Metallumcola ferriviriculae: one gene and its partner. The protein of the gene in region 1 interacts with the protein of each later gene in a pairwise test. Links are inferred from orthologs where the notes say so. Each region holds a gene or a part of one and is shown on either strand. Other genes may lie near its edges.

Region 1 (8,820 bases):
TACCGGCTGACCACACTCATCGTAAGCTTCTACTTTCATACCCAATCCCCGACACTGCAGTTCACCGGGATAGACCGGCGCTACCGGATTACCTAAAGCAAAACAGGACACAATATCGGTACCCCCGGAAATTGAAGAAAGGCATAAATCTTCCTTAATATCACGGTAGACGTAGTGGAAGCTTTCTACGGATAACGGTGAGCCCGTAGATAAAATTGCCTGGAGTTTAGAAAGGTCATATTCCTTACCTGGTTTCACGCCTGCTTTTTCTAAAGCTGCCAGGTATTTGGCACTGGTACCGAATATTGTGATACCCGCATCTTGTGCGTATTTAAATAGGACGCCTGGTTCAGGGTAAAATGGCGAACCATCGAATAAAACAAGAGTGGCACCTACTGCCAGGGAACTCACCAACCAGTTCCACATCATCCAACCGCAGGTGGTAAAATAAAAGATAGAATCATCTCTGCCTAAATTGGTATGAAGCACCAATTCCTTCAAATGTTGAATAAGTGTGCCGCCTGCACCATGCACAATACATTTAGGGACGCCTGTGGTTCCGGAAGAATACATAATATAAAGTGGATGGTCAAAGGGAAGCTGTTCGAAGGTTAATTCCGGAATATTTTTACGGCTGGTAAAGTCTTCATAATGTACGGCTTTTGGTATACTGCTGATATCCGGACGACTTTCAGTATACGAAACTATTACAACTTTTTCGATGCTATCTATATCTTGCTGTACTTTTGTAACCCGTTCCAGGGAATTATGGGTCTTACCGTTATAAAAATAGCCATTGGCAGCAACTAATACCTTGGGTTCAATCTGGCCAAAACGATCCATAACGCCATTAAAACCAAAATCCGGAGAACATGATGACCAGATGGCGCCAATACTGGTAGTGGCTAGCATCGCTATGATGGTCTCAGGCATGTTAGGCATAAAACCGGCAACACGGTCACCAACAGTTACTCCTGCATCACGAAATGCGGCAGCAAGCAGCGCAACCTTATCATATAGCTCCGCATAGGTAATGGAAATGGGCTCATTTCCTTCGGCTTTGAAGATTATTGCTTCTTGCTTGTCCCGGTATTTCAGCAAATTTTCAGCAAAGTTTAGTCTAGCACCTTGAAACCATTTGCATTCCATCATATCTGAACCGGTAGCAATTGTATCAGGGCTTTTTGAGGATATCACATTGTTGAAATCCCATATTGCTGACCAGAACTGCTCCCTGTTGTCAATGGACCATTGGTACAACTGATCGTAGTTGACTAAGGTCTGATCGTACCTCTTGTTGATAAATTCTCTGAATTCAGTCATATTGGCATTTTTTACGCGTTCTTCACTTGGTTGCCATAATGGTTGTGTCATTTTTAAAAATCTCCTTTCAAACTCGATTTAAATCTTATCTGTTGATTCTTATTCATTATTGATGCAAAATCAATACCAAGAGCAAAATGATGCGGAAGAACAGTTGATATGTACCATTATAATAATATTTAAAATTTTCAATTATTATGCGTAGTATCAGTTACTGTAAATATTTTTTCACATTTGCTATTTTAACGCTGTGAACATATGTGAATATTATTGCGCACATAGTTTTTCCTGTAAAGAAATAATTTTTTGCATCGGCGAGCGGCTGACATTTTATTATTAATAAAGGTCAGCACTGCTGGTTTTGATTTTTTTTCAATAAGGGTTTTTATTTATTGCTGGGATATAGGAAAGGGGTGGTTTGGCAAAAAAAATACCGGGAAAAATCTTAAAATCCCGGGGACTGTTTATACTATAAGGGAGAGCCAGCTAAATTATTGGCATTCAGTTATGGTATTACCACACTGGTCGCATTGATATTCAGGTTGTTCGTTGTATCCTACCTCTTTAAACTTGGCGCAGTCATCATTTCCGCATACATCACATACTAAATCTTTGCCGCAAGACAAAACTATCACTCCTAGTTTATATATTGTTGGCTCTCCCGCCATTAATATAATGGTCCTTGGGGGGAATAAAAATTCCTAAAGCTTTCCGGTAAATCTTTCCTATATCGCAGAGATAGGTTAAAAATTTAGTGGCAAAAGTATATTGTTGAGCTTTAAAGGTGAATTCTATGCGTACCACCTTTTTTAGTAGTATTTTTTTTGATATAATTTACCTGGACAGGTTTGTTCGGGAGGGCTTTGATTGGAGAAATTGTTTGCAGAAGTGTATGTGGAATTAAAGCATAGAAGATTGGATCGTATTTTTCATTATGGGATTCCCCCTGGCTTGACTGACAGAATTAAGGTAGGTGCCAGGGTGGTGGTACCTTTTGGCAATAAATTGCACCAGGGCTATGTAGTTAATCTGGTAAAAAGGGCTGATGTGGAAAAAATTAAAAATATAAAAGAGCTTTTGGATGAACGACCATTATTTACCCCGCAGGACATAGAATTAGCCCGTTGGATGGCTGATTATTATTTGTGCCCATTTGTGGCGGCACTAGAATGTATACTTCCTGCGGGGTTAAAATATGAGAATAGTACTGTTATTGCGCTATTGGGCAGTGATGAAGAGGCTATGTCCCTGCTTAACAGTCTAAAGTTTATGGATACTGAAGCGGCGGAAGTTTTACAATTCGTGCTAGATAAAAGCAGCATTACTAGAGCCAATTTAGAAAAAAAATTTTCGGGTAAGAATGTGGCTAGAGCCATTGAAACACTTGTCGATTACGGGGTCATATCAATGAAGCAGCAATTTCGTATGACCGGCTTTCGCAGGGAGATGTCCGCCATATTGGTTCGTGATGAGGAAATTTCAAGTGACACCCAGGCGTTGGCCAATAGGGCGCCAAAGCAGGGCCAGTTGCTCTCCACCTTGATGGATAAGAAAAGGCTGCCGGTTTCACTGCTGTTAAAGCAAACCGGCGCCCCCAAAAGCTCTCTAAATGCGCTAGTGGCCAAAGGTCTGGTACGACTTGAGGAAGACACGGTGGCGGGTAAGGTTATTCGACAAAGTGATAGACCTGAGGTAATACACGAACTAACCGATAAACAGGAACAAGTATTTCGCCGGGTTTCTTCTGCCATTCGTGACGGGAAATATGCACCGTTTTTACTCCACGGAGTCACTGGCAGCGGTAAAACGGAAGTTTATTTGAGGGCCGTGCAGCGTGCATTGGAAGAGGGTAAAAGCGCAGTAGTGCTGGTGCCAGAAATCGCTTTGGCATCGCAGATGGTAAGCAGGTTCAGTCAGCGTTTTGGTGAGGGTATTGCCGTAATACATAGCGGTTTATCCCGTGCGGAACGGCTGCAGGAATGGATGCGGGTGCATCGTGGTCAGGCTAAGGTGGTATTGGGTGCCCGTTCGGCTGTTTTCGCTCCTGTTAAAGATATTGGTATTATTATAATTGATGAAGAACATGAATCTAGTTATAAACAAGATCAGGTGCCGAAATATCATGCGCGAGAGGTGGCTAAAGCCAGAGCTCGGCAGCATGAAGCGGCATTGGTGTTGGGTAGTGCCACCCCGGCCCTGGAGAGTTATTTGGAAACTCAGAAACGTAATTACGGTTTGCTGACAATAGACCAACGGGTGACAACCAGGCCGCTCCCTGTAGTTGCAGTGGTGGATATGCGTCAGGAAAGACGCCAGGGAAATTCGGGAATATTCAGTACGGCATTGTTTCAATCGTTAGAAAACTGTCTTGGAAACGGGGAACAGGCAATTCTTTTTCTCAACCGGCGTGGTTTTGCCAGTTTTCTTATTTGCGATAAGTGCGGTTTTAGCATTCGATGTCCCCATTGTGATATAGCTCTCACCCACCATACTAAAGGAAATAAGTTGATGTGCCATTATTGCGGCTATCAGCAGCAGGTAGTCACTCAGTGCCCACGCTGCGGCAGTCCCGGTATTGGCGGAGTCGGCTGTGGCACACAGCAGGTAGAAGAGGAGATGTACCGCAGATTTCCTGATTTATCTGTCATACGTATGGACGTTGATAACACGCGCAAACAGGGGGCACATCAGCGGCTATTAGACAAATTTGGCAGTGGTGAAGGCAGTGTCTTAATAGGTACACAAATGGTTGCCAAGGGGTTAGATTTTCCGAATGTTACATTGGTCGGCGTTATTTCGGCGGATACTGGGATTAATCTCCCTGATTTTCGGGCGTGGGAAAGGACCTTTCAACTGCTGACGCAGGTAGCAGGACGAGCAGGACGGGGTCAGCGCCCGGGTAGAGTGGTGGTACAGACTTATCAGCCGGATAATCCGGCTGTGGGCAGGGCAAGAACCCATGATTATTTGGGTTTTTACCGTTCTGAACTGGCCCGGAGAAGGCAGTTTGGTTATCCACCATTTTGCCGGTTAATTAGGGTGTTGATTACTGGTCAAGACGAAGTTAAGGTCAAGACTGGAGCGGAGGCATTGTCAAAAGTGATAAAAAAGAACTTTTTATTACATTCAGCGGCCGGTGAAATTCTTGGACCTGCTCCGGCGCCGTTGGCAAAAATTAAGGGGAAGCATCGTTGGCATCTGGTGGCGAAAAGTCCGGATGCTGAGGAACTTAAAGGAGTGGTGTCCGCTTCACTACGGCAGTACAGTTTGGAATTTGACCAACAGGGTACTAACCTGGCTGTTGATGTGGATCCGTCGGGTATGATTTGATACGGAGGCGAGAGGAGGATTTTGATGGCTGTTTACCAGATAATAAAGAAGGGTGATCCGATACTGCGGGAAAAAGCGCGTCCGGTACCCAAAATTACGCCTAACATTGAGAAGTTGTTGGACAACTTGGCAGATACTATGTATGCTGCCGAAGGTGCCGGCTTGGCAGCTCCGCAAATCGGTATTTCCAAAAAGGTTATTGTCGTGGATATTGGTGAAGGAATTTTTGAGTTGATTAACCCGGAGATCATTTCTGCTTCAGGCAATGAAGAGGATACTGAGGGGTGTTTAAGCATTCCCGGGCTTCAAGGCCGGGTGCATCGGGCAACGGAAGTTACGGTAATCGGGTTAGACCGACAGGGTCAAGAAATCAAAATTACGGCTCACGGACTTTTTGCCAGAGCCTTACAGCATGAAATAGACCATCTTGATGGAATTCTTTTTATTGACAAAGTAACTGAATTTATCGATTAGTGAGGTGACAATGGTGCAAATTGTTTTTATGGGCACACCGGATTTTGCTGTACCTACACTGGAAAAGTTAATAGAAACCGGTGAAAAAATTTCTACAGTGGTCACACAACCGGACCGTCGGCAGGGCAGGGGAAAAAAGCTAAAGCCGAGCCCGGTTAAACGGTTTGCTCAAAAGAATAATTTTCCCGTGATGCAGCCGGAAGAACTTAATGCTGATGCTATTTCACAATTGGAGGCACTGGCTCCGGATGTGATAGTAGTGGTGGCATATGGGCAGCTATTACCGGAAAAGGTTTTAAATATACCGACATACGGATGCCTAAATGTCCATGCCTCGCTGCTGCCAAAATATCGGGGAGCAGCGCCTATTCACAGAGCGATTATAAATGGAGAAAAGGAAAGTGGTGTTTCCATTATGAGAATGGAACGCGGTATGGACACTGGGCCGATACTGGCCCAAAGAAAGGTAACGATAACGGAAACAATGACCACAGGAGAATTACACGATAGTTTAGCAGAAATTGGAGCCCAATTACTGGCTGAGACGCTGGCAAAGATTGCTGAGGTCAGCCCGGTTACACAGCAGGACAGCGAAGCAACTTATGCTGACAAAATATCCAAAGCGGATGAGAAATTAAACTGGAACAGATCTGCAGCTGATATCGTTAATTTGGTCCGCGGCATGAATCCCTGGCCGGGGACATATACTACTCTTGAGGACAAGCGGTTAAAGATATTTGATGCGGAATTGTTCCCATATCGTCCAATGGTGAAGGAAAAAAGCAACAAATGTCGGCCGGAACCGGGTATGATATTAGAAATCGTGCCAACAGGTATTGTGGTAGCAACGGGTGATGATAATGCGGTCTTGGTTACAAGAGTACAACCTCCCGGCAAGCAAAAAATGCCGACAGCCGATTTTCTCAGGGGTTACCGAATTATGTCTGGCCACCGGTTTGGCGATGGTGATAGCGATGCCTAGTCAAAAGCGAATCTATATTGCTTTATTGGGAATTACCGTAGCTATCCTGGGAGCTGTTGTTTTCTTGGCCTGGTATCTGTTCTTAAATAATGGGAGTTTATTTAATCAGATCGTATTGGTATTGATGGGAAGTTTAATTCTTATGGGTTTAGGAGTAGTGGGTTTTGGTGTTGTGGTACTAGTAATTACATTATGGAGCCATAAATCCTTTCCTTCGCTGCAGAATTTGATTTATACTGCCACAAATTTATTGTTTCCAGTAGCGTTGCAGCTGGGGAAAATGGTAGGTATTGATGCAGACAAGATAAAAAGCTCATTTATTGCCGTGAATAACCAACTAGTTGACAATCGCGATATTCAGGTCGTTGCGTCTCAAGTGATGATTTTAGCGCCGCATTGCTTGCAGAATGCGGACTGCCCTCATAAGATTACTATCGATGTTAATAACTGCCGCCGCTGTGGTAAATGTCCTATTGATGATTTACATGATATTAAAGAGCGCTACGGCGTACATTTTGTGGTTGCTACCGGTGGCACGTTGGCGAGGAGATTTGTAAAAGAAATAAGGCCCCGGGCGGTGGTGGCAATCGCGTGTGAGCGGGATCTGACCAGTGGTGTTCAGGATGTGAATCCGCTTCCGGTAATTGGTGTATTGAATATTAGGCCCCAGGGTCCTTGCTACAATACCAGGGTGAATTTGGACCAGGTTGAAGATGCTATTAGACAATTTACCAATAGACGGAGGTCGGTTTTTACAAATAATCAACAACTAACAGAAACCTAGGAGGTGTAATAATGTTTTCGTTTGGCTTCTTTCCCTTTCTATTTGGCGACTGGACTTTTATCATTCTCATACCGGGTATTATTTTGGCAGGGTATGCTCAGACAAAGGTGCAAAGAACATTTAATAAATATTTGAAGGTGAGATCGGAAAAAGGTTTCACTGGGGCACAAGTGGCCAAGGCTTTGCTTGACCGTGCCGGTCTTGACGATGTACGGGTGGAAATGATAAATGGTAAGCTTTCTGACCACTATGACCCGCGTCAAAAGGTGCTTCGGCTGTCCCCACAAGTATATCAAAGCAACTCTTTGGCTAGTATTGGGGTGGCCGCCCACGAAACCGGCCATGCGCTACAACACGACCATGGCTATTTACCATTGCAATTAAGAGCCAACTTGGTGCCGTTTGCCCAGTTCGGTTCTTCCTTATCATTTCCGCTGTTGTTAATCGGAATATTCATGAGTGTGCCGTTGTTAATCCAGGCGGGTATTGTACTCTTTTCTGCAGCAGTATTATTTCAAATAGTCACTTTGCCGGTGGAGTTTAATGCCAGCAGCAGGGCAATAGCTCAATTGGAAAGCAACGGCTTTATTTCACAAGCAGAAGTTGGTCCCACAAAAAAGGTGCTTGATGCAGCTGCTTTAACTTACTTGGCAGCGGCACTGATGGCTGTACTCAATTTAGTACGACTAATACTTTTAGCGCGCATGTATGGCGATGATTAGATTGGAGTTTTGCTATGGCTAAGGAGAAATCACCCAGGGAGATAGCATTTGAGGTACTTAAGAGAATTGAGCATGAGGGAGCTTATGCCAATTTAGCTGTAAATCAAGCTGTTAAGGGCGCGGTGACTAAATTGGACCGCGCCTTTATCACAGAAATAGTTTATGGTACTGTGCGCCGCCGCTTAACGTTACAATGGCATTTGGAGCACTATTTGTCAAAACCATGGAAAAAATTAGACCCGGATGTGCGACTGATACTGTTGCAAGGAGCATACCAACTTATTTATATGAACAAGGTTCCTGCAAGTGCAGCGTGCAATGAGATGGTTAATCTGACTAAGAAATTAAGATATCGCAGTGCCGCCGGCTTTGTAAACGGGGTGCTGCGAAATGTGGCAAGGGGTAAGAAAAATCTTAAGTGGCCGGACAAGTCCTTAGATCCTATTGAATACATTGCAGTTGTTCATTCTCATCCCCGTTGGCTGGTTAAAAGATGGATAGAAAATTTTGGTGTGGAAGAGACGGAAAAGCTTTGTACCTACAATAACCAACCATCCCCAGTTACAGCTAGGGTAAATACGCTTAAGACTGATTACGATGGATTGAGCACAGCTCTAAAAAGTGAAAGTGTTCAGGTCTTGTCCTCGAGGATGATACCGGAGGCTTTAGCTATAGTTTCAGGACCGCCGTTAGATAAGCTTCGTGCCTTTAAAGAAGGCCTCTTTACCCTGCAGGATGAGTCTTCCATGTTACCTGCCAGTGTACTGGCCCCTGCTCCGGGAACCATGGTGATAGACGGCTGTGCTGCCCCTGGTGGAAAAACTACTCACTTGGCAGAATTAATGGAAAACAGGGGTCGTATTTTAGCCTGCGACGTACATAACCATAAATTAAAGTTGATTGAAGCCAATAAAAACCGCTTGGGAATTAGCATAGTGACGGAAGAACTGCTTGATGCCAGAGAACTAGGGGAAAAATATGCTGGCCAGGCAGACTTTTTGCTTTTGGACGTACCTTGTTCGGGACTAGGAGTGTTATCCCGGCGTGCTGATGCTCGTTGGCGTAAGCTGCCGGGGGACATTGTCAAGATGGCATCACTTCAATGGGAAATTATCACCGGAGCGTGTCGGGCCTTGAAACCCGGTGGAATAATGGTATATAGCACTTGTACTATTACCAAAGAAGAAAATCAATGGTTGATTGAC
Region 2 (8,870 bases), 160 kb from region 1 along the record:
AAAAAATTTGCGACAAGAAAATCAGCGGCGAACGGTGGCTGAATGTGATGAAGGCCGCACATGATGCAGGCTTAAAATCTAACGCAACAATGCTTTATGGACATGTTGAAACATACGAGGAACGTATTGACCATATGATTCAGCTGCGAGAATTACAGGATCAAACCGGTGGCTTTCAATCATTTATTCCGCTTGCTTTTCATCCCGCACATACTCGGTTAGAACAGCCTATCAAAAGTAGAACTACTGGATTTGAAGACTTAAAAGTTCTTGCTGTCTCGCGTCTAATGTTGGACAACTTTGACCATATAAAAGCATTTTGGATCATGGTTGGTGCAAAACTGGCACAGATATCTCTATCTTTTGGTGTGGATGACATCGATGGTACAGTCGTCGAAGAAAAGATTACCCAGGCAGCCGGAGGAGAAGCAGGACAGGCCCTTACTAAAAAAGAACTGGTAAATATGATAAAAGCTGCTGGGAGACGGCCTGTTGAGCGCGATACCCTTTATAATGTAGTCAGGGAGAGTTTCTAATGGATGCAAGAATTCGGCTGGGAAGAATAAATTACCTCAACTGTCTTCCTGTTTATTACGGGATTGAAAAAGGAATAGTGCCAATTAATGTCGATTTATTCCACGGACCGCCGACAAAATTGAACAAAATGTTTATTGACGGCAAGTTAGATATTACTCCTATATCATCTATTGAATATGCGCGTAACTCCGAAAAAAGCCTAATTCTTCCCAATATGTCTATCAGTGCTGACGGGCGGGTGACGAGTATCTTACTTATCAGTAAGTTACCAGCGGAAAAGTTAGACGGAAAGACTCTTACTATGACGAAATCTTCAGCTACTTCGGTGGTATTATTAAAAATTCTTTTGGCAAAATATTGGCGCGTGAAGCCTCGGTTGTTAACACGAGAACCTGATTTATCGTCAATGCTTACCCAGGGGGATGCAGCATTATTAATAGGAGATGATGCTTTAAGAGAATCTCGGAATGTAAAGGAATTTTACGTTTATGATTTGGGTGAGGTCTGGAAAAATTATACCGGTCTGCCAATGGTTTTTGCTTTATGGGTAATACGTAATTCTTATAGTGCTGACCCTCAGGGTTTGGCAAATGTTGCGGGTGCCTTCTTAAAGTCTAAAGCTTGGGGCGTAGAAAACATGGAGACACTAATTAATGAAGCTGAGCAAACTCATCATTTACCCAGAGACTTAATTTCGGAGCATTTTGCACATATAAAACACCAATTGAATGATTACTACCAAACAGCATTGCTGCGCTATTATAAAGAGGCTGCAGATATTGATTTGTTAAAGCATGTACCCGAACTAAAAATTTGGGGTGATAATCTTGTCGGTTGAAGCTATTTTTAAAAAAGCCGTATCGGGTGAGAGGGTTTCTGAGTCTGAGGCTGTGAAATTGTTTAATAAGGCAGAGTTACTACCACTAGGTAAGGTAGCTTTGGAGATAAGAAACAAAATCAAACCGGAGCCCATTGTTTCTTTTGTGATTGATAGAAATATTAACTACACCAACATTTGTTTAGTTGGATGTCGGTTTTGTGCATTTTATCGGGGTGAAAATCATAACGAGGGTTATGTAATTACTGAACAGCAATTATTTGAAAAGATTCAGGAAACCATTGACCATGGAGGAACTCAAATTTTAATGCAGGGCGGTCTCAATCCTCATCTCAAGTTCAATGATATTTTGCAAATGCTTCAGAATATCAAAAACAATTTTGATATACACATTCACTCATTCTCGCCGCCGGAAGTTGTACATTTTTCACAACAAGCTGGGTTAACTATAAAAGAAACTCTAGAAAGATTACGCTCAGCTGGATTAGATTCGCTTCCAGGTGGTGGAGCAGAGATATTGGTGGACCGGGTTAGGAAATATATTAGTCCCAGAAAGATATCATGGAAACAGTGGATGAATGTAATGGATGAAGCTCATCAGTTAGGTATGAAGACAACAGCGACCATGATGTTTGGCAGCGTAGAAACTATAGAAGAAAGAGTAAAGCACATGATTCATGTACGGGACCAGCAGGATAAGACTGGCGGCTTTACCGCGTTTATTCCTTGGAGTTTTCAGCCAAGCAATACCGCATTAGGTGGATTATCTGCCACTGGACATGATTATCTTAAGACGCTGGCTATCGCCAGGATAGTATTGGACAATGTACCGAATATTCAGGCCTCCTGGGTTACTCAGGGAGCTAAAATGGCACAGGTCTCGCTTTTTTTTGGAGCCAACGATTTCGGCGGCACTATGTTTGAAGAAAACGTAGTGCGGGCAGCGGGTGTATCTCATCGGGTGCCTCTGGATGAAATAATTCATTGTATTAAAGATGCGGGATATAATGCTGTGCAGAGACGCACTGATTATAGTTTCATTAAAGCTTACTAATGTGAATACGTTTAGTTTTGCTAAAATTCGGGGTTTTAAGACATATCCTCGCTTATAGAAGTGGGGTCCTTAAAATCAGATAATAGGAGATGTTTTACTAATGTCTATTACTCTGCCTGTTTACCGATTGTCGCATGGACAGGGGTTACCGCTGCCGGAGTATATGACCGCTGATTCGGCGGGAATGGATATTCACGCGGCCTGCGACGATAAAATCACTATTAATCCCCAAGATATCATCTTAATGCCCACCGGTATTGTCATTATGCTTCCCCATGGATATGAGGCCCAAGTGCGTCCTCGTAGCGGCTTGGCCCTAAAGAAGGGTATAACCCTTGTTAATTCACCGGGTACCATCGATGCGGACTATCGAGGAGAAGTGAAATTAATTATGACAAACTTAAGTAAAACACCGGCGGTAATTAAAAGGGGCCAGAGAGTGGCCCAGTTAGTAGTTTGCCCCATTACAAAAGTAAAACCGGTGGAAGTATCGTCAGTTGACTGCGACACAAAAAGAGGGAATGGTGGTTTTGGGCATACAGGTGTTTAAGCGGTGATTCTGCACTTATAAATAGCTAAAATAGAAACATATAAATAATCCCTGTGCAAAGTTTGGTATACCTTGACCCGTCCAATCATAATAATAGATTGGGAGGAGATAGATTTGCTAGCGGGGATTATTTTTTTATCCATTTTATCGATTTTAACTCTTCTTGCTGCAAGGGAAAAGCAGCGATTGCGTAATTTAATTAGTCGCAATCTATCGGATGATACCATAGATTCCCCTTTTTCCAAAGCTTTAACTGATTTGGTAGGCATTGCCGGGGGGATTTATTTATCTTTAATTATGCTGATTACGTTTCTAGGCATACATATTCCTGAAAAGGTCGCACTATTTGGCATTGATATTGATCCTATTGCTGTAGTTGCAGTACTAATGACACTGCTTCAACCATTAGCATTACGTTTATGGTATTACCAAAAGCTATCGGGAAAGTGAGGGGTTACTATGCTTTTAAGTGAATTGGTGGGTAAGGAGATTGTAAACATTTATAATGGTGTCAGGCTGGGGGTAGTAGGTGAATCGGATCTGGTAATAGATGACCACAGTGGCGAAATTGAATCGATCATTCTTCCCAGCAAAGGTAATATGATTAATTTTTGGACAGAAAAATCTCAGCTGATCATTCCCTGGCATGCTGTAAAGAAAATTGGCAGTCAGGTAATCATTGTGGAGTTAGATGACTCTCATGGAGTAATGCATCGCTATTCTGTTTAATTGACAATAATTACTTATTATGTTAACATATAAAAAATTCTATATATGTACCTCATCTCTTTCGGGGTGAGGTAGAGGAGCGGTGAGTCATCAGTAATCCAGGTTAGCGGAGGGTTACCATGAACTTGGATGAAAGGGGCCATCGCCGAAGTCTCTATTGGGTGACCCCCCAATGGGGCTGGGGTTATGCCGAACAGGTATAACACTGTCACCAACGGATATCCCGACCGGTGGTGGAGAACTATCTCGCGAAGGGGAAGAGAGGGGTGAAACTATGTAGTTTTACTGCTGGGGATTCCTTCAGCAGTTTTTTTGTATCTGTCAGACGCCATGCCGCCGGGCACTGAAAATTTATAATTTCGGGGTAGAAATCACTTGTACACGTATGAGTAAAAATTAAGTTCTTTTATATTTTGTTCTGGCAGGATCGATGGTTTTCTATGAGAGAGAGATTGAGAAAGGGGGTAATGAAAATTACTAAAGTTGTACTCACTGGGGCTAACGGCCAAATGGGGCAGGCAATGCTAAAGGTATTGGATAATGAATCTGACATCGAGGTTGTGGGCGCAGTGGACGTTAACGGCGGAATGCCTCTTAATAAAGTATTAGGTAATGATAATCCCTTAAAAGTTGAAGTTAGCTTAGCTGAGGTCCTAGCAAATACCCAGCCCGATGTTTTAGTGGATTTCACTAACGCAAGGGCGGCAGTGGAAAATGCATCTGAGGCTCTGAAAAGGGGTGTGCGCCCTGTAATTGGGTCGACTGGTTTAAATACAGAGCAGGTGTCTCTATTACATAGCTTATGCGAAGAAAATCGCTGCGGCGCACTTGTGGCACCAAATTTTGCTTTAGGAGCTATTTTAATGATGCGCTTTGCTGTAGAATGCAGTAAGTATTTTCCTGACTGTGAAATAGTTGAACTTCATCATGATAAAAAAATAGATGCTCCATCGGGTACTGCAGCAGCAACGGCTAGAATGATAAGTGAATCCCGTACTGCAGCCAACTCACCGGTTGAGCATCGTGAGAAAACATTAGGTGTGCGTGGTGGAGAAATATTTGGTGTTCCAGTTCATAGCATCCGGCTGCCCGGCTTAGTTGCTCACCAAGAAGTGATTTTCGGCGGAGAAGGTGAGACGCTGACCATTAGACACGATTCGCTGAACAGAAGTTCGTTTGGCGCGGGCCTAGTGTTAGCGGTAAGGAAAGTTTTAAATCTTGATAGGATGGTGATTGGACTAGAAAATTTATTATAACACCTCACAATCAAATAAGTGACAAGCACCAAAGCCATGGCAAGACATATAGTGATACTACATTACCAATGGAACAATGGGAGGGAAGATAGTGTCTCACATTCTTGCGGGCAAATCCATCGTAGTATTAGGTGGAGACCGGCGTCAGCTGTTTCTGATGGAGAATTTGGTTCGAAAAGGAATAATGGTTACAGCTGTAGGTTTTTCCAAGGAATTGTTGCCGAAGGGGGTAGACTTTTCAACGGAAATAAACTCTGTCTTGGAACACGCCTCCGCTATCATACTACCGATGCCGGGAATTGATAATCATGGTCAGATCAAAGTAGCCTTCAGCGAGAAACCACTTCGTTTAACTCATGAAAATCTTCGAAACATCCCAAAGAATGTTCCTGTCTTAGTGGGAGCAGCTAACGAGCAGCTAAAACAATGGTCAAAGGATTATGGATTTAAGCTGATTGAAATTGCTAATGATGATCAGTTGGCAATATTAAATTCTATTCCAACTGCTGAAGGTGCCCTAGCATTGGCTATGAACGAATCGCCGATAACTTTGCATGGCAGTTTCGTAATAATATTTGGGTTTGGCAGGGTTGGTGTTACTTTGGCTCGGTTGTCAAAGTCAATGGGAGCAGATACATGGGTAGCGGCGCGAAAACCATCGGCTTTGGCAAGAGCTAGCGAAATGGGTTGCGGCCAAATTCTAATGGCGGAGATGGACACTATTCTTTCTCGGGCAGATTTTATATTTAACACGGTTCCTCAGTTAGTGTTAGGGCAAAAGGCAATAGACTATTTGCCACCTTCCGCCGTAATAATTGATTTAGCCAGTGCTCCTGGTGGCGTCGATTTTCAATATGCCCAGGAGGTAGGAATCAAAGCTCTTCTTGTACCTGGCCTGCCTGGTAAGGTTGCTCCCAAGACTGCTGGTGAAATGCTGGCTCGTGTTATCCCCAGAATTCTTTCCGAAACTCTCCCATAAACTTTGGAGGTGCTTGTCACATGACCTTAAAAGGGAAAAACGTAGGTTTTGCATTTACAGGTTCACACTGTACCATGGATAAAGTTATGCCATATTTGAAAGGCATTGTAATTGAAGGCGCTGAGGTATTTCCAATATTTTCAACAGCGGTTTGTCAAACTGATACCCGTTTTGGTGATGCAAAGAAATGGCTTGCTCAAGTCGAGTCAATCACCGGCAGAACGCCGATTAGTACTATAGTGGAGGCCGAACCCATCGGTCCGCAAGGGTTTTTAGACGTGATGGTAATTGCTCCCTGCACCGGTAATACTTTGGCTAAATTAACCAACGGCATTACTGACGGAGCTGTATTGATGGCTGCCAAAGCGCACTTGAGAAATAAAAAGCCATTGGTTCTGGCAATCTCAACTAATGACGGGTTAGGTTTTAATGCTAAAAATATAGGTATCGCTATCAATACGGCCCATATCTATTTAGTTCCTTTTGGTCAGGATAACCCTGAGGAAAAAAGCAATTCCCTAGTAGCCATGATGCAGCATTTGCCCGAAACTATCGAACAGGCTTTATCAGGGAAACAAATTCAACCTATGCTAATTCAGTATAAATAATTGGAACGAACTTGCGGTAACTGTAAACGACGGTTCTTGTTCCATATCATGTAATAGGGTACACTTTAATTAATAATATCCTAGAACTGTAAAGGGGGATGTAACATTGAAACAATACAATGTCGCAATCGTTGGTACAGGTGCTGTCGGCCAGGCATTGATGGATGTCTTATCAGAACGGCGTTTTCCTATTGGTAAACTGAAACTGCTGGCTACCAGTCGTTCTGCTGGTAAGCAAGTGAAATTTAATAATGAAATTCTAACAATTGAGGAAACAAAGCCTGATTCTTTCCAAGGAGTAGATATTGCGCTTTTTGCCGGCGGATCGGCAAGTAAGGAATTTGCTCAGGATGCTGTTAAGGCCGGTGCTATAGTAATAGATAACAGTAATAATTTCCGGATGGACCCTAGCGTTCCGCTGGTAGTGCCGGAAGTTAACCCGGAAGATGTCAAATGGCATAATGGTATCATTGCTAATCCCAATTGTTCCACCATCCAAATGGCGGTCGTTTTGAAGCCTTTACACGACGCGGCCGGAATTAGTAGAGTTGTTGTATCTACCTATCAGGCGGTTTCAGGAGCAGGGGCCGAAGCGATCGAAGAATTGAGGGAACAATCTCGTGATATATTGGCGGGGAAGGAAGCGAATCCCCAGGTGTTTCCGCATCAGATCGCCTTTAATGTAATCCCTCATTTGGATGTGTTTTTAGAGAACGATTATACAAAAGAAGAAATGAAGATGGTGAACGAGACTAAGAAAATTCTTGGAGATGACACTGTTGCTGTTACTGCAACTACAGTCAGAGCCCCGGTGGTAAATGGTCATTCGGAAGCGATTAATGTTCAATTAAAAAATGAACTTCTTCCTGATGATGCCCGGAAATTACTTGCTAAGTCACCGGGAATCTTAGTTATAGATACACCAAAAAACAACGAATACCCGCTGCCTGTAGCTGCTAACGGCAGGGATGAAGTTTTTGTTGGTAGAATTCGGCGGGATGAAACAGTGGAATTTGGTTTAAATTTGTGGGTTGTGGCTGATAATTTGCGTAAAGGCGCGGCTACAAATGCGGTACAAATAGCGGAGCTATTAACTAAAGGGATGTTATGATTGATGATCTTTTTTATGAGGTGAGTTATGAAAGTTATTGTACAGAAGTTCGGGGGCACATCTATGGCTACCGGAGACTCACGGCGAGAAGTTATCAAAAAGATTAGTCAGGTGAAAAAAGATGGCTGCCAAGTGGTTGTGGTGGTTTCTGCTATGGGAAGAACTGGCGACCCTTACGCCACAGATACTTTAGTTGATCTCGTGAGAAAGACAAATAGCGGCCTGAATAAAAGAGATTTGGATTTAATCATGTCTTGTGGTGAAATCATTTCCGGCGTGGTATTGGTGGCAGAATTGGAACGGGCGGGGTTTCCTGCAGTCTGTCTCACAGGCCCTCAGGCGGGAATAGTTACCGATGGTAATCATGGAAATGCACGTGTTTTGGAAGTAGACCCTCATGAGGTACAAAAGTTTTTGCAAGAGGGGCGTATCGTGGTGGTAACCGGCTTTCAGGGGAAAGATGCAGATGGTTTGGTGACCACCTTGGGTCGTGGCGGTAGCGATACTACGGCCGCTGCTTTGGGAGTTTCGCTTGGGGCAGAGGTGGTAGAGATTTATACTGATGTTGACGGGGTAAAAACTGCTGACCCGCGTATGGTTGGGGACGCCCGTACACTTGAGCGGGTAACCTATAATGAATTATGTCAATTGGCCCACGAAGGGGCCAAGGTGATTCACCCGCGAGCGGTGGAAATTGCCATGCAGAAGGGAATTCCCCTAAGGGTTAGAAATACCTTTACCGACAATCCAGGTACATTGGTTGCCGCAGGCGATACCAATTATGAAAATTCGACGAAAATTCGGGATAATTTGATTACCGGTATTACTTATATTTCAAATATTAGCCAAATTAGGGTGCCATTAGTTAAAGAAGAAGATATGGCTTTGAGTGTATTCACTGTGATGGCCAAAGAAGGGATTAGCGTGGATTTTATTTATGTATCACCCAAGGAAGTAATTTTTACCGTCAGCGATGATGCTGTCGATATGGCTGTTGATACGTTAGAAGCCATTGGCTTAAAACCTGTACTGAGGAAAGATTGTGCTAAAGTGGCCGCGGTTGGTGCGGCCATGACTGGTGTACCAGGAGTAATGGCGAAAATTGTGACCGCGTTAACTGAAAGTGGCATTCAAATTATTCAATCATCAGATTCATACACCAGCATTTGGTGCTTAGTGGATAGAACTGACCTCCAAGAGGCGGTAAG

The links.
Region 2: the proteins of def (region 1) and MFMK1_RS10920 interact in binary tests that used the Escherichia coli proteins (3 or more experiments, as listed by UniProt). The link is inferred for Metallumcola ferriviriculae from one-to-one orthologs.

The regions. Positions count from the first base shown.
Region 1 is NZ_CP121694.1:2,020,752-2,029,571, forward strand. Bases 3,691-6,402 are described here. They hold def (peptide deformylase), read left to right. Parts: upstream 3,691-4,677; coding sequence 4,678-5,127; downstream 5,128-6,402. Other genes in these bases: priA (primosomal protein N'), read left to right, coding at 3,691-4,653; fmt (methionyl-tRNA formyltransferase), read left to right, coding at 5,138-6,109; MFMK1_RS10115 (DUF116 domain-containing protein), read left to right, coding at 6,102-6,402. Outside these bases: MFMK1_RS10090 (acetoacetate--CoA ligase), read right to left, coding at 1-1,374; MFMK1_RS10095 (hypothetical protein), read right to left, coding at 1,815-1,949; more of priA, read left to right, coding at 2,191-3,690; more of MFMK1_RS10115, read left to right, coding at 6,403-6,893; MFMK1_RS10120 (zinc metallopeptidase), read left to right, coding at 6,905-7,615; 16S rRNA (cytosine(967)-C(5))-methyltransferase RsmB, read left to right, coding at 7,630-8,820. UniProt on the Escherichia coli protein: Removes the formyl group from the N-terminal Met of newly synthesized proteins. Requires at least a dipeptide for an efficient rate of reaction. N-terminal L-methionine is a prerequisite for activity but the enzyme has broad specificity at other positions.
Region 2 is NZ_CP121694.1:2,175,888-2,184,757, forward strand. Bases 5,898-8,659 are described here. They hold MFMK1_RS10920 (aspartate-semialdehyde dehydrogenase), read left to right. Parts: upstream 5,898-6,657; coding sequence 6,658-7,662; downstream 7,663-8,659. Other genes in these bases: dpsA (dipicolinate synthase subunit DpsA), read left to right, coding at 5,898-5,943; MFMK1_RS10915 (dipicolinate synthase subunit B), read left to right, coding at 5,964-6,551; dapG (aspartate kinase), read left to right, coding at 7,690-8,659. Also shown: aminofutalosine synthase MqnE, read left to right, coding at 1-536; MFMK1_RS10880 (menaquinone biosynthetic enzyme MqnA/MqnD family protein), read left to right, coding at 536-1,375; mqnC (cyclic dehypoxanthinyl futalosine synthase), read left to right, coding at 1,362-2,429; dut (dUTP diphosphatase), read left to right, coding at 2,530-2,979; MFMK1_RS10895 (hypothetical protein), read left to right, coding at 3,094-3,429; MFMK1_RS10900 (YlmC/YmxH family sporulation protein), read left to right, coding at 3,439-3,708; dapB (4-hydroxy-tetrahydrodipicolinate reductase), read left to right, coding at 4,176-4,964; more of dpsA, read left to right, coding at 5,056-5,897; more of dapG, read left to right, coding at 8,660-8,870.